Regions from separate parts of the Nocardiopsis sp. NPDC055551 genome, predicted to be linked through region 1. Evidence: riboswitches for the same ligand, from Rfam matches in the RefSeq annotation. Region 1 holds a riboswitch; each other region holds the start of a gene.
What was found. Region 1 has a riboswitch for cobalamin ahead of metE (5-methyltetrahydropteroyltriglutamate--homocysteine S-methyltransferase). Riboswitches for the same ligand answer to the same signal wherever they lie in the genome.
Positions count from the first base shown of each region.

Region 2: it holds a riboswitch for cobalamin, as region 1 does, so the genes downstream of both, ACWGSK_RS16720 (ribonucleoside-diphosphate reductase subunit alpha) here and metE (5-methyltetrahydropteroyltriglutamate--homocysteine S-methyltransferase) in region 1, are expected to answer to the same signal.
Region 3: it holds a riboswitch for cobalamin, as region 1 does, so the genes downstream of both, ACWGSK_RS18055 (CoA-acylating methylmalonate-semialdehyde dehydrogenase) here and metE (5-methyltetrahydropteroyltriglutamate--homocysteine S-methyltransferase) in region 1, are expected to answer to the same signal.

Region 1 covers NZ_JBSHJJ010000006.1:274,622-279,873, forward strand. Annotated here, with positions in the region: gene ACWGSK_RS13365 (polysaccharide deacetylase family protein) at 1-778, opposite strand, end outside; gene ACWGSK_RS13370 (polysaccharide deacetylase family protein) at 994-2,586, opposite strand; cobalamin riboswitch at 2,768-2,990, shown strand; gene metE (5-methyltetrahydropteroyltriglutamate--homocysteine S-methyltransferase) at 3,132-5,252, shown strand, end outside.
Region 2 covers NZ_JBSHJJ010000008.1:246,148-251,399, forward strand. Annotated here, with positions in the region: gene ACWGSK_RS16710 (NYN domain-containing protein) at 1-1,354, shown strand, start outside; gene ACWGSK_RS16715 (hypothetical protein) at 1,389-1,952, shown strand; cobalamin riboswitch at 2,341-2,547, shown strand; gene ACWGSK_RS16720 (ribonucleoside-diphosphate reductase subunit alpha) at 2,704-5,252, shown strand, end outside.
Region 3 covers NZ_JBSHJJ010000009.1:240,315-245,566, forward strand. Annotated here, with positions in the region: gene ACWGSK_RS18040 (hypothetical protein) at 1-761, shown strand, start outside; gene ACWGSK_RS18045 (hypothetical protein) at 782-1,051, opposite strand; gene ACWGSK_RS18050 (hypothetical protein) at 1,188-2,564, opposite strand; adenosylcobalamin (AdoCbl) riboswitch at 2,983-3,133, shown strand; gene ACWGSK_RS18055 (CoA-acylating methylmalonate-semialdehyde dehydrogenase) at 3,131-4,630, shown strand; gene ACWGSK_RS18060 (acyl-CoA dehydrogenase family protein) at 4,627-5,252, shown strand, end outside.

The sequences.
Region 1 (5,252 bases):
GGTCCTGCGCGTCGTCGTCCTCGGCGGTGGGCAGCGTCAGATCGGTCTCGTCCACAAGGGAGGCCTCCCTGGCCCGCTCGCCCAGGTCGGACAGGAGCGGCGCGGCGGTCTCGTGGTCGACCACCACGACCTTGCGGCCGAACTCGGCGGAGGGCACGTGTCCCTCCTCCACGGGTGACAGGTGCCCGTCGTCGAACTCCACCACCAGGTCGCCGTCGCCGTTGAAACCGATGGAGTCGTAGGTGCGCAGGACGGGGAACAGGGAGTCGGGGTCGACCTCCACGTCCTCGGAGAGGTCTTCGCGGACGATGTCGTTGAGCGCGTCCAGCTCCTCCTGCCCGGCGAGCAGCTCGGTGGAGTAGGCGGTGTGCCGGGTGGTCCCGTCGTACCAGTAGGTGGAATAGCCCTCGCGAAGGCCGTGCATGTCCTCCTCGGTGCGCAGGAGTCGCACCCCGAGCACTCCGTCGGCGGCGGCCACCAGCTCCCAGTCGATGTCCAGGCTCACCGGGTCGCGGGTTCCCGCGCGAAAGTCCTGGACCTCGTCGTCGGCTCGGGCCGCGAGGGTCTCGGTGAAGGGCTCGGCGTTCGCGAACTCGGGGAGGGAGACCGCGACCTCGGCCTCCGGGACGTGGTGGTGATCCTCGTACCCCTCCGCGCCGGTCGTCCGTTCCCGGACGCCGTCACCGATCTCCGCGGACAGGACTCCGATCGACTCGGGGTCGCCGCCGCCCGCCGGGTCCTGCGTACACGCGGCGAGGGGGAGGGCCAGGGCGACCATCAGGGATCCGGGCCAGAGCCGTCCCCCACCGCTCCCACGACGTCGGGCGGTGGTGTGTCCCGGTGCGTTCTCGCTCGACGACAAACCCGGCTCCCTCTCCCTGAAAGCGGATGCTCCCGCACCTGATGGGAGCAACATAGGGGAGAAGAACGCCGGGCCCGGGGCGCTGTCCACATGTGGACAGCGCCCCGGGCCCGGTAATCCCAGGATCCCCGTCAGCCGTCCTCGGCGGCCCCCTGGGCCCCCTCGGACTCCTCGTCCTCGGGCTCCTCCGGAACCCCGTCGACGTAGCTGCGACCCGGCTCCGGGGTGCCGAGCAACTGCGAGACCGTCACCATGGTGTAGCCCTGCTCGTCCAGCTCACGGACGATCTCGCGGGACGCGTCGATGGTGGTGTCGTGGATGTCGTGCATCAGGATGATCGCCCCGTCCGAGGCGCCGTCCACGGCCCGGTCGGCGACCACACCGGCCTTGCGGTCCTTCCAGTCGTTGGTGTCCACGCTCCACAGGATCTGGGCCATGCCCATCTCCTCGGTGACCTGGGCGACGGTGTCGTTGGTGGAACCGTAGGGCGGACGCATCAGGTCCATCGTGTATCCGGTCTCCCGGTACACCAGCGCCTGGACCGGGTCCAGGTCCGCGCGCACGCCTCCGGCGCCGAGCGTGGCCAGGTCGGGGTGGGCCAGGGTGTGGTTGGCCAGTTCGTGGCCCTCCGCGTAGGTGCGGCGCACCGTGAACGGGTCCTCCATCACCGGGTGGCCGGTGACGAAGAAGGTCGCCTTGGCGTCGTGCTCGGCGAGTGTGTCCAGCAGCTCCGAGGTCCGGCCGCCGGGGCCGTCGTCGTAGGTCAGCGCCACGCAGCGCGTCTCGGGGTCGGTGCAGTCGATCCCGTCGTCGACGGGGGAGATCTCACCGGGGGAGGCGACGCCGGTGCCATCCTTCTCCGCCTCGGGGGCCGCGGCCACGGTGAACTCCTCGACGCCCTTGGTCGCGGCGTCGCGCGCCCGCACCCCGAACTCCGACAGCAGTTCCTCGGCCTCGTCGCGTTCGATCACGACGCCGACGCGACCCTCGGAGGTGGGCGCGACCTGTCCATCGTCGAACTCCACGATCAGGTCGCCCTCGGGGCTGAACGCGAGGGAGTCGTAAAGGCCGCTGATCGGGTACAGGGACACCGCCGCCACGGTGTCCGGGACCTCTTCGAGTACGCGGTCGTTGAGCGCGGCCAGCTCGTCCTGTCCGGCGAGCAGGCCGCTGGAACCGTGCACCGAGCCGTCGTCGGTCTCGTACCAGTAGGTGCTGTGACCGACGCGGGTCTCCTCCGAGTCGGTCTCGGTGGTGGTGATCCGCACGCCCACGACCCCGTCACCGGCGGCGGTCAACCGCCACTCGCCCTCGAAGGAGGCCGCGCCGGGGTTGGCGGCGTCGAAGGCGTGCACCTGGTCGGTCAGGGTGCGGTCCAGGAAGTCGGTGAGGGGGTCGGCGTTGGGGATGGCCGGGTAGGCGACGGCCACCTCACTGTCGCCCTCGTAGTCGACCGAGGCCTCCTCGGTGCCGGGGAGCGCGGCCGTGTCCACCACGGTCGTCCCCTCCTCGGAACCTTCCGCCGGAAGGTCGTCGTCGGTGTCCACCGCCACGTTCCGTGTGATGCTCTCGATGACTCCGTCCTCGGGCAGGCCCGGTGGTCGTGTCGCCGACAGCACCAGTCCCAAGAGGACGACCATCGCGATCGCTGCCGTGAGAACGGGGCGGTCGGGGGCCATGCTGGGACCGTCTTGCTGCTTCACCTGGGGGCTCTCCACGCTCATCGTCAGACGAACGTTCGCGAAAGGACGGGGGTCTTTCGCGTAACGCTGGTATCGGGTGTGATGCCGGGCACACGAAATGGGTTCGCTGGTGTGCTCCGGGCCAAGGGGTCACGCCGGGTGCAGGGGCGAAGGGGGTGCTCCCTATACTTGCAGGCGTGGAAGGTACACACTCCCACCATCGACTCCCGGAGCCCGCTCCGGTCGGTCGGAGTGTGTCGAAAGAGGGAACCCGGTGCGAATCCGGGACTGCCCCGCAGCGGTATGTGGGAACGAGCGTCGCCATAAGCACTGGTGATCCGACCGGAAAAGTCGGAAAACCGGGAAGCGGTGATCATTAGGACGACCGGCGCACGACGTCGGAAACGCCCACGAGTCCGAAGACCTGCCTCCACCCGGTGGTGCGCCTGTGCCGCCGGTGGTCCCGCGCCCCGAGGGAGGGCCGAGGTCGTCAGGCACGTGCGCCCCGGGTGAGCCCCTCGTCGTGCCGCGCTCCTCGCCCCGCTCTCGTGGCCGGTACCCGGCTTTCGACGAGGGAGAGAAGCTTCATGGTCAGCAACCCCGCGGCCTCCGGGCCGTCCGTGCGCTCCACGGTCCACGGTTACCCGCGCATCGGCCCCGCCCGCGAACTCAAGCGCGCCAGTGAGTCCTACTGGAAGGGCGACACCACGGCCGCCGAACTCGACGCCGTCGCCGCCGACCTGCGCAAGGGCGTCTACGCCCGACTGCGCGAGGCCGGAGTGGACGACATCCCGTCGAACACCTTCTCCTACTACGACCAGGTGTTGGACACAGCGGTCCTGTTCGACCTCGTGCCCGCCCGTTTCACCTCCCCGGCCCAGGCAGAGGAGCGGGACGAGCAGCTGCGCCGCTACTTCGCCCTCGCCCGCGGCGAGCAGGGCGCGCCGCCGCTGGAGATGACCAAGTGGTTCGACACCAACTACCACTACCTGGTCCCCGAACTCTCCCCGAGCACCCGCCCGCGCCTGGTCGGCGACAAGCCCCTCGCCGAGTTCCGTGAGGCCGCCGAGGCCGGTTTCCAGACCCGCCCGGTCCTGGTCGGTCCGCTGACCTTCCTGCTGCTGGCCAAGGCCGCCGAGGACGCTCCCGAGGGCTGGGAGCCCATCGAGCTCCTCGACCAGCTCCTGGACGCCTACGCCAAGCTCCTGAGCGACCTGTCGGCCGCGGGCGTCACCGAGGTCCAGCTCGACGAGCCGATCCTGGCCACCGACGAGGGTCGCGCCGCCGTCGGCCACCTGGAGCGCGCCTACCAGCGCCTGGGGTCGCTCACCGAGCGTCCCTCGCTCCTGGTGTCCACCTACTTCGGTTCCATCGGCGCCGCCGCCCTGCGCGTGCTCAAGGACTCTCCGGTCGAGGCCGTGGGCCTGGACCTGGTCACCGACTCCGAGGGTGCCTCCGACCTCACCGCCGTCTCGGGGCTGGGCTCCACCCGCCTGGTCGCGGGCGTGGTGGACGGCCGCAACGTCTGGCGCACCGACCTGCCGGCCGCCGTCGCCGAACTGGGCACCCTCCTGGCCCTGACCGACGAGCTCACGGTGAGCACTTCCTGCTCGCTGCTGCACGTGCCCATCGACCTGGACGCCGAGACCTCACTGGCGCCCGAGCTGCGCTCCACCCTGGCCTTCGCCGAGCAGAAGACCAGGGAGGTCGCGCTGCTCGGTCGGGTGCTCTCCGAGGGAGCCGACGCCGACTACCAGGGCGCGTCCGAGCCGCGGGACGCGTCCTTCACCGACGCCCGGGTGCGCGCCCGCCTGGACGCCCTCGGCCCGGACGCCTACGAGCGTCCCCAGGATCGGGACGTGGCCGCCCTGCGACCGCTGACCACGACCACCATCGGCTCCTTCCCGCAGACCGCCGAGCTGCGTCGCGCCCGCGCCGCGCACCGGCGGGGCGAACTGCCCACCGAGGACTACAAGGCGCTCCTGCGCGCGGAGATCGACCGGGTCATCGCGCTCCAGGAGGAGATCGGTCTGGACGTGCTGGTGCACGGCGAACCCGAGCGCAACGACATGGTCCAGTACTTCGCCGAACAGCTGGAGGGCTACGCCACCACCGAGAACGGGTGGGTGCAGTCCTACGGTTCGCGGTGCGTGCGCCCGCCGATCCTGTTCGGGGACGTCTCGCGTCCCGAGCCGATGACGGTGGAGTGGATCACCTACGCCCAGTCGCGCACCGACAAGCCGGTCAAGGGCATGCTGACCGGTCCGGTCACCATGCTCGCCTGGTCGTTCGTGCGTATCGACCAGCCGCTGGGTGAGACCGCCCGCCAGGTGGGTCTGGCGCTGCGCGACGAGGTCGCCGACCTGGAGCGGGCCGGCATCCGGCACATCCAGGTCGACGAGGCGGCTCTGCGCGAGTTGCTTCCGCTGCGCGAGGAACAGCGGGCGGCGTACCTGAAGTGGGCGGTCGACTCGTTCCGACTGGCCACCTCCGGGGTCGCGTCGAGCACGACCATCCACACGCACATGTGCTACTCGGAGTTCAACCAGATCGTCGACGGGATCGAGGCGTTGGACGCCGACGTCACCAGCGTCGAGGCGGCCCGGTCGCGCATGGAGCTCGTGGAGGCCCTGGGCGAGCGCGGTTACAAGCGCGGGATCGGTCCGGGCGTGTACGACATCCACTCGCCGCGGGTGCCCTCGGTCGAG
Region 2 (5,252 bases), on a different contig from region 1:
CTACGTCCAACGCGACCTGACCACCTTGGCCCGCACCGGTGTCCTCTGCGACGCCGTCCTGGTGAGCGGTGACGAGGACATGGCCCCCGTGGTCGCCGACGTCCAGGACCTGGGTGTGCGCGTCACCGTCGTGCACATCTCGGTGGAGGGCAACTGGACCATCTCTCGGGCGCTGCGCCAGGAGTGCGACGACCTGATCGAGATCGGCGCCGGTCACCTGCGCCCGCACGTCAACCTGCTCTCCGGTGGTGGATCCACCCAGGAGAACGCGGCGAAGACGACCACGCCCTTCGCCAACGGACGCTCCCAGGCCCCCGCCGAACAGTCCCCCCACCCGGTGGCCTCCGGGCCCCGGAACGGCATGGTCGAACCGGCCACGCCCTCCACGGGTGGACTCGAAGCGATGTTCGCCGGCACCGGTGGCCAGCCCGTTCCACAGGGCAGCGCCATGGAACAGTTGCGCGCGATGCGTCGCTCGCTGGCCCAACAGCGCGGCGACCACCTCGCCGGCCCCTCGGGCGAGAACGCCCCTCCCGGAGCGATCGACGCCAACGGTTTCCCCTCGGGGGGACAGGCGGTGAACGGCAACGGGGTCTACCCGGGCGCCGGTCAGAACGGGCAGGCCGGGTACGTCGGCCCCCACACGGGCGCCCATCCGGCGCCGCGTGGAGCGGACGGAGGGTACGGGCTGCCGGCCAGACCCGGACCCGCCCAGGCGGCCGGAGGCGGTCCACAGGGCTTCGCCGGAACGGGCCCACAACAGGCCTTCTCCAATACGGGACCACAGCCCGCCTTCGGGGCGGGCACCGGTCCACAGGCCTCGTTCGCGCCCGACCCGCAACAGGCTCCACCCCATAGAAACCCTCCCGCCCCCGACCCCAGGTTCGGTGGCGGACACGGCGAGGAGCAGGGGTTCGGAGGTGGGGCGGACACAAACCCTACCTATGGGACCAGTACGGCAACTGACACCGCGCACAGCGGTGGCGCCGCGCCCCGTTTCGGGGAACGGCGACCTACTGGTCCCGAGTACGACGGCCGATTCGGCCCCGGCGGTTACCAGGAATCCACTCACAGTCCTGGATATGCCCAACAGACGGGGCTCGGCGCGCATACCGTTGATGATGCGGTGCACATCGCGCACAAGGAAGGGAACGACTTCGCGGAGTCGATCGCACGCGAGGCGCCGGTCCTTTGGGTGGAGGCCGTCCTCGCCCGCAGGCCCCGGATGCCCTCGGACCTGGAGGCTCGTCTGCTCCAGGGATCCTCGCTCCCGATCGACCACCTGCTGCGCGACGAGGTCCGAGATGGACTGCGCCAGGGGTTCTGGCAGGCCTTGGAGCGTGCCAGGCCCTGATCGGTGGGTGGGGAGAGCGAGTTGGGATGGGGCGATGCGGTTGACCCACGTGACGACGGCAGAACTCGACCGGTTGGAATTCCACGCCGTCCGATCCGGTGAACACGGCCGGACCGCCGCCCGACTACTGGACCTGGCCAACAGCGTCGACGCCGGTAGCGAGGTCACGCGGGCGGAGCTGTTCGTACGCGCCGGAGAACAGTGGGAGATCGCCCAGGAGTTCGAACGCGCCTGTTCCGCCTATCAGCGGGCCATAGACGATGGTGGCCCCACCGTGGTCGACGCGCACGCCCTCAGCGCCGGCGCCCTGTTGCAACTGGACGAGCGGCAGCAGGCCGAGGGGCACCTCAAGCGGCTGGAGACCGGTGAACCGGTCGGATTGCCCACCCACATCCACGTCACCGAGGCGTTGTACGCCCACGACGACCTGGAGGGCGCCGAACGGTGGGCCACCGTGGGCGCCCGACGACACGCCGGGCGCCCACAAAGTCCGTGCGATCGGGATCTGTTCCTCGAACTCCTGCGGATCCGATTTCGGATCAGGGCCGACCTCGGGCTGGCGGAGGATGATCTGGACCTCCTTCTCGACCAGGAGTGACCGCGCGATCCGACGAGATCGTAGGCGATCGGAGCGGGCGGCCTCCGGTTCGGTCGTCCCGCGCGTGTCCCGTGGTGGCGGGTTTCGGGGTGGGGCGGCGGCGCGGGTCGAGCACCGACAGACCGGGATCGGCCGGCCGCGAGTGAGGTTTCCTACCCTGCCCAGAGGTGCCGTGGCGGACACCCGGGCGAGGTGCCGGGTGCGTTCGTCCCGGGAACGTCCTAGGCTGTGACGCGCCCCCTTCGGGGACCCCTCCCGATACCGTCGCACAGCCCCGTTCCGGCGCTTTCATACCACGCCCGGGAGGCGTGTTCGACGACCGTCGAAGAATCTGAGAAATCAGCGACACGCCATCATCTTGCGGTGTTCCAAGCCGCCATCCCCTAGATGTAGTATCTGTCCCGCTGGTGGTTCACCGGGCTCGCAAGGGGCCGGTGACGCGAGAGGGAACCCGGTGCGAGTCCGGGACTGCCCCGCAGCGGTGAGTGGGAACGAAGGTCGTCACGCGCACCGGGAACCCCCGAAAGGTCCCGGGAAGCGACGGCTCGGTAGGGCGCCCACGAGTCCGAAAACCTGCCATCGGCACACACCCCCAGGTGTGTACAACGTCGGGGCTTCGAGGGAGAGTCGCCGCGACCCGACGATGGACCGCACGCATCCGGTGCGGCGATCCATCGTTGTGAGCCGCACGCTTGTCACTTGTGCCCCCGCACCCCCACCGGGACTCTTTTACCGAGGTTGGAGCCGCTGTATGACCCTTGACGTCGAGGCCGTGCCCGCATCCGTTCGGCCCGGACCGAACAACGAGGGCGGTCGTCCCGCCGCCGTCGACCGGATCGAGCATGTCGTGGCCGAGGCCTGTGCGCGGCTCTCCGGCGTTTCGGCGGAGAAGGTCCTGACCGAGGCGCGTCGCGGGTTCTACCCGGGCATCGCCGACGCCGAGGTCGAGCTCGGCGTCGTCATGGCCGCCCGCAGCTTCGTCGAGGTCGACCCGAACTACTCCTACGTGGCCGCTCGCCTGCTGCTGGACAAGCTCCGCACCGAGGCCCTGAGCTTCATCGGCGGCGCTCCCGAGACCGCCACCCAGGCCGACATGGCCGAGGGCTACGCGGGCTACCTGGCCGCCTACGTCGGTCGTGGCATCGACCTCGGGCAGCTCGACCCCGCCCTCGCCCGGTTCGACCTGGGGCGTCTGGGCAAGGCCCTGCACCCCGAGCGCGACGAGCAGTTCACCTTCCTCGGCATCCAGACCCTGTACGACCGCTACTTCCTGCACAGCGACGAGGTCCGCTACGAGCTGCCGCAGGCGTTCTTCATGCGCGTCGCGATGGGTCTGGCCCTCAACGAGGACGACCGTGAGGCCCGCGCGATCGAGTTCTACGAGCTGCTGAGCTCGTTCGACTTCATGGCCTCCACGCCCACCCTGTTCAACGCGGGCACGGTGCGCGCGCAGCTGTCGTCCTGCTTCCTGACCACGGTCGGCGACGACCTGCAGGACATCTTCCACGGCATCAGCAACAACGCCATGCTGTCCAAGTACTCGGGCGGTCTGGGCAACGACTGGACCCCGGTCCGCGGCCTGGGTTCCCACATCAAGGGCACCAACGGCAAGAGCCAGGGCGTCGTCCCGTTCCTGAAGATCGCCAACGACACCGCGGTCGCGGTCAACCAGGGCGGCAAGCGCAAGGGCGCGGTCTGCGCCTACCTGGAGACCTGGCACATCGACATCGAGGAATTCCTCGACCTTCGCAAGAACACCGGTGACGAGCGCCGCCGCACCCACGACATGAACACCGCGAACTGGGTTCCGGACCTGTTCATGCAGCGTGTGGAGGAGCAGGGCACCTGGACCCTGTTCTCGCCGGACGAGGTCCCGGACCTGCACGACAAGTACGGCAAGGACTTCGTCGAGGCCTACGAGAAGTACGAGGCCGAGGCCGAGGCCGGTCGTATCAAGGTCTCCAAGAAGATGCCCGCCGTGGACCTGTGGCGCCGCATGCTCACCATGCTGTTCGAGACCGGCCACCCGTGGATCACCTTCAAGGACCCGTCCAACCTGCGTTCGCCGCAGCAGCACAACGGCGTGGTGCACTCCTCCAACCTGTGCACCGAGATCACGCTGAACACGAACAAGGACGAGGTCGCGGTCTGCAACCTCGGTTCGGTGAACCTGCCCCAGCACGTGGGCCCGGACGGCGTCGACGTCGAGCGTCTGCGTCGTACCGTCCGCACCGCCGTGCGCATGCTCGACAACGTCATCGACGTGAACTTCTACACGATCCCCGAGGCGCGTCGCGCGAACATGCGTCACCGCCCCGTGGGTCTGGGTCTCATGGGCTTCCAGGACGCCCTGTTCAAGATCCGCACGCCCTTCGCCTCCGAGGGCGCGGTGAACTTCGCCGACGAGAGCATGGAGCTGATCAGCTACTACGCCATCGAGGCCTCCATGGAGCTGGCCGCCGAGCGCGGCTCCTACGAGAGCTTCGACGGTTCGCTGTGGAGCCGCGGCATCCTGCCGATCGACTCCCTGAGGCTGCTGGCCGACTCCCGCGACGGTGCCCTGGAGATGGACCGCGGCGAGACCCTGGACTGGGACTCACTGCGCGAGCGCGTCAAGACCACCGGGATGCGCAACTCCAACGTCATGGCGATCGCGCCCACCGCGACCATCGCCAACATCACCGGTGTGAACCAGTCGATCGAGCCGGTCTACCGGAACCTGTTCGTCAAGTCGAACATGTCCGGTGACTTCACCGTCGTCAACGACTACCTGGTCCGCGACCTCAAGGAGCGGGGCCTGTGGGACGACGAGATGGTGTCCGCGCTGAAGATGCACGACGGCAGCCTCGGTGAGATCGACCGGGTCCCGGACGACCTCAAGGCGCTGTACGCCACCGCGTTCGAGGTCGACCCGACCTGGCTGGTGGACGCGGGTTCGCGCCGTCAGAAGTGGATCGACCAGGCCCAGTCGCTGAACCTGTACATGGCCGCGCCCAGTGGTAAGAAGCTGGACACCCTGTACCGTCGCGCCTGGCGCTCCGGGCTCAAGACCACGTACTACCTGCGTTCGCAGAGCGCCACCCACGTGGAGAAGAGCACGCTGAAGGGCACCGACGGCCGCCTGAACGCCGTGTCGGCCACCCCGACGCCGGCCGCCGCGCCGAGCCCCGTCGCGACCCCGAGCCCGAGCCCGAGCCCGGCCGCGACCCCGAGTCCGGCAGCGAGCCCCCGCCCGGCCCCGGCCCCGGTCACCGAGCCCACGGAGCCCGAGGACGAGTTCGAGATCATCGAGGACCAGGC
Region 3 (5,252 bases), on a different contig from region 1:
CGGCAGCCGGATACGCCGGCGTCATGGCCGAGGCCACCAACGGCTACTTCACCGCCAACGGGCGTGTCGACGAGCGGCTCACCCTGCTGGCCCTGGCCGAACGCGACGCCGAGGGGAACGACGACGCCCTGGCCCGGGTCCTGGCCCAGCGCGGCGAGGCGATGCTCGGGCAGGGACGCCTGGCCGAGGCGCGCACGTACCTGGAACGCTCCTTGGCGGCCGCTCGCGGTCGTGGGGCGGACCCGCGCGGCCAGGGAGCGGCCCTGGAATGGCTGGGGATCCTGGAGCGTCGTGAAGGCGACGCCGGAGCCGCCCGCGCCCTCCTGGAGGAATCGTTGCCGCTACTCGACCACACGCGCCCCAAAGCGCTCGGATTGCACCACATGCACATGGGCGACGTGGCGCTTCTGGCCGAGGAGCCTCGACGGGCCCTGGAGTGCTACCGGACTTCGCTGTCGTTCTTCCGCGAGCACGCCGCCACCCGGAGACGGGACCAGGCCAACGAGGGCAAGCTCCTCGTCAACCAGGCCCGCATCATCGCAGAGGAGCACCCCGACCAGGCGATCGGATTGTTGGAGGAGGCCCTGGACCGTTTCGTGTCCGCCAACCGCGCCTACCAGGTCGGCAAGGTCCTGGAGCGCCTCGGCGACCTCGGTCGGGGATCGGGGGAGCGGTGGGAACGGGCGGTGGAGGTCTTCGAGCTGGTCGGTGCCGCCGCTGCCGCCGGCCGTGTTCGGGACAAGATCGACGGCCGGGCCTGAACGGACCCGGCCGCGCCAGGTCAGTCGAAGAGTTCGTCGGCGTCGGTGATGCGGGACTTGAAGGCCTTGTCCAGCCAGTCATCGAGCCGGCCGATGTCGTCGCACTCCTCGATGCGTCGCCGTGAGTCGAGACTGATGGTCGCCGAGGTGGCTTCCAGGAAACGGATCAGCGTTTCCTGCTTGCCTTCCGCACGGGCTTCTTCGCGGCCTTCTTGACGACCCTCTTCACGGCCTTGGCCGACGTACTTGCGGGCGAAGTCGCTCTGCCACTCGTAGGTACCGGTCGCCATCAGGTCCTCCCACATTTTCCGTGCCGCAGCGTTCAGCTTCGACTCTGGAGCAGGCGTACCTGGAGCTCGTGTTCGAATCCGGGCATGACAGGAAACTACAGAAAGTGACCGGCCCGTGTCCGGTAAAACGGAGAACTCAGCCCTTGGCCGTCTCGAAGGGGATCGTGAGGGTTCGTTCCTCGGAAACTCGCAGGTGGAGCGGGGTGAGGGCGGCGAGCATCTTCGGAGCGGGTGCGTGGCCGGAGGTGACCAGACGTTCGGCGAGCACACCGGTGACCAGGCCGGGGTCGTCGACGGGGCCGGTGAAGCGAACCCGCAGGAGCGACCCGTCGCGAGTGCGCAGGCGGACCTCTTCGGCCGAGTACACGGTGGTGAGCAGGGCGCCGGGCCGGTGCGCGAACACCGTCTCGGACCACAGGCGTTCGTCGGCGGGCAACGCGTCCTCGGCGATGGTGAGGACGTCGGCCGCCGCGGCGAGTCGGTGGTCCATCTCGGCGTCGGAGCAGATGAGGACACCACCGGGTTCCGGTGCGGGGCCGCGATACACGGCCAGGCCGTCGTCGGTAGGCCGTACCCGGACCCAGAGGGAGGTCGGCTCCGGGCTCTGGACCTCGGGCTCCGGTGGGGCCAGGAGGCGTGGCCGGCCGGGTGGGGGAGCGGCGCCCATGAGGCGGTAGGCCTCGGCGCGGATGAGGTCGAGGGCCCGACCCGGGGCGGAACTCACCCAGGTGAGGGCGGTCTCGTGGGTGAGTTCGCGTAGTTTCTCGGCCTGCTTGAACTGGGGCACGAGGGTGGCGTGGGGATCGAGCGGGTGGGCGACCTCGTAGAGCCGTCCCAGAGCGGAGTCCGGGTCGACGGAGTCCCGGCCGTCGGCGCTGAGGAGGACGGGCCGGCCGAGGGCGGCGGCGTAGACGCTCACGGATCCGTGGTCGGAGAGCACGAGGTCGGCGGCGATGACGGCGGCCCGCCAGCCCTCGTGGGGTGGGATCAGGAGGAGGCCGGAACGGAGGGCCTCGTCCTGCCAGATTCTGATCTGGCGCGGCCCGTGGGAGGACCAGACGTTCGGGTGCAGGACGAGCGCGACCCGGTAGTGGTCGTAGGGAAGCCGGGCGAGCAATTCGGTGATGACGCCCGGGTGGCTTCCGTAGAGGGATTCGTCGTTCCAAGTGGAATTGACGGTGATGAGTTTCTGGCCGTGGCGTAGGCCGAGGGCCTTTCGGTAGGTGAGTCGGTGGGGCACTCCGGCGAGCAGCCGGTCGTAGCAGGGATCACCGGAGAGGAAGGCGAGCGGGAGCGCGTCGGGGCAGCCTTGGGCGAGGCGGTCGAACTGTTCGCCGTGCGAGAGGGCGATGGAGCTGGGGACCAGCCGTCCCTGGTGTTTGAGGGTGTCGTCGGAGAGCCCGAAGACCTCCTGACTCCTGACTCCTGACTCCTGACTCCTGACTCCTGACTCCTGACTCCTGACTCCTGACTCCTGACTCCTGCGACCATTTTTTATTATAACCGTTGCCATGGGGAATGCGCAGGATTTTTGTTTTTAATTCATGAAGGTCGTCCCCGAGGCTCGCGGTGATCGCGAGATCGAATTCCGTTTCCTTCGCCTTTTCCCAGGAGATGTGCCGGATCTGCGTTTCTCGGAGGTATTCGTCGAGACCGTTGGCGAAGACACCGCCGGTGGTCCGGGTGCAGTAGAGCTGCACGCGCGGGTCGTACAGGGCCGGAAGCACGTCGGCGATGCGGGTGGCGGCGGTGAGGCTGTGGATCACCAGGAGAACGTGCAGGTCGGCGCGGGCGGTGCGCCACGCGGGGGTGAGGGCGAGGGGTCTGCCGGCGGGGGTGTCGTCCTTGGCGGTCACAAGTCGCAGAGCCTACCGGGCGCGAGTGGGGTGACACCAAGTACCGGGTCGAGGGGTCTGGATTTATTAGGACGTCCAACTATATGGTGGCCCCACCGCGGAGCGGGGAAGCCGGTGCGAGTCCGGCGCGGTCCCGCCACTGTGACCGGGGGAACTCCTCGGAAGTCAGGTCACCGCCCGCGGCCAAGGAACCGTGTGATCCACGAGGATGGAGCGAACACGTATGGTCAGCGAGCTGACGCATTTCGTGCAGGGCGAGAAGGTCCACGGCCGGTCGGGCGTCTTCGGCGACGTCTACGATCCCAACACCGGAAGGGTCCAGGCGCGGGTGCCGCTCGCGGACCGGACCGAGACCGAGCAGATCATCACCGACGCCGAGCGGGCACAGGTCGAATGGGGTTCCTGGAGCCCGCAGCGCAGGGCCCGGGTCCTGCTCCGCTTCCTGCAACTGGTCGAGGACGAGCGGGCGAACATCGCCAAGGCCCTGTCCGCCGAACACGGCAAGACCATCGCCGACGCCCACGGTGACCTGCAACGGGGCCTGGAAGTGGTGGAGTTCGCCGCCGGCATTCCGCACCTGTCCAAGGGCGAGTTCACCGACAACGCCGGCACCGGCATCGACGTGCACTCCCTGCGCCAACCCCTGGGCGTGGTCGCGGGCATCACCCCGTTCAACTTCCCCGCCATGATCCCGCTGTGGAAGGCCGCGCCCGCGCTGGCCTGCGGTAACGCCTTCGTGCTCAAACCGTCCGAGCGCGACCCCTCCGTGCCGTTGATGTTGGCGGAACTGTTCGTCGAGGCCGGGCTGCCCCCGGGTGTGTTCAACGTGGTCAACGGTGGCAAGGAGGCCGTGGACACCCTGCTCACCGACCCGCGGATCGCCGCCGTCGGGTTCGTGGGCTCCACCCCCATCGCGCAATACGTGTACTCCACGGCCACCGCCCACGGTAAGCGCGCCCAGTGCTTCGGCGGCGCCAAGAACCACATGATCGTCATGCCCGACGCCGACCTGGACCAGGTCACGGATGCCCTGATCGGAGCCGGATACGGGTCGGCCGGTGAACGCTGCATGGCGATCTCCGTCGCGGTCCCGGTGGGTGAGGAGACCGCCGACGCGCTGGTCGCCAAGCTCAAGGACCGCATCGCGGGGCTCCGGGTGGGTGCCTCCGACGACCCCGACGCGGACTTCGGCCCGTTGGTCTCGCGGGAAGCCCTCCAACGGGTCGACGAATACGTCGCGTTGGGCGTGGAGGAGGGTGCCGACCTGGTCGTGGACGGTCGCGGCCACACCGTGCCCGGCCACGAGGAGGGCTTCTTCGCCGGTCCGTCGCTGTTCGACCGGGTCACCCCCGACATGCGGATCCACCAGGAGGAGATCTTCGGACCCGTGCTGTCGGTGGTGCGCGCCGCCGACTACGAGGAGGCCCTGCGTCTGCCCAGCGAACACGAGTACGGCAACGGAGTCGCCATCTTCACCCGTGACGGGGACACCGCTCGTGACTTCTCGCACCGGGTGAACACCGGAATGGTCGGCGTGAACGTGCCCATCCCGGTGCCGATCGCCTACCACACCTTCGGTGGCTGGAAGCGGTCCGGCTTCGGCGACCTCAACCAGCACGGACCGGACTCGATCCGTTTCTACACCCGGACCAAGACGGTCACCTCGCGTTGGCCCTCCGGGGTCAAGGAGGGCGCGGAGTTCACGATTCCGGTCGTGCGATGAACGCCGCCCTCACCGACGAACAGCGCGCCCTCACCGAGACCGCCCGCGCGTTCGCCGACGAACACCTCGCACCGCACGCCGTCGAGTGGGACCAGGCCAGGCACTTTCCCGTCGACGTGCTCCGCAAGGCCGCCGAACTCGGTATGGGCGGTCTCTACGTCTCCGAGGAGTTCGGGGGCACCGGCTTGACCAGGATGGACGGTGTCCTCGCCTTCGAGGCGCTGGCCACCGGCTGTCCGTCCGTGGCCGGGTACCTGTCGATCCACAACATGGTCGCCTGGATGATCGACCGCTACGGCGACGACGCCCAGCGCGTCCGGTGGCTGCCGAACCTGTGCACCATGCAGGCCCTGGGCAGCTACTGCCTGACCGAACCCGAAGCCGGTTCCGACGCCGCGTCCCTCACCACCCGGGCGGTCCGCGACGGCGACCACTACGTTCTGTCCGGCACCAAACAGTTCATCTCCGGGGCGGGCGCCTCCGAGGTGTACGTGGTCATGGCCCGCACCGGCGGCAACGGGGCCACCGGCGTCTCCGCGTTCATCGTGCACCGCGACGACCCCGGGCTGTCCTTCGGGGCCGACGAGGCGAAGATGGGCTGGAACGCCCAACCCACCCGACA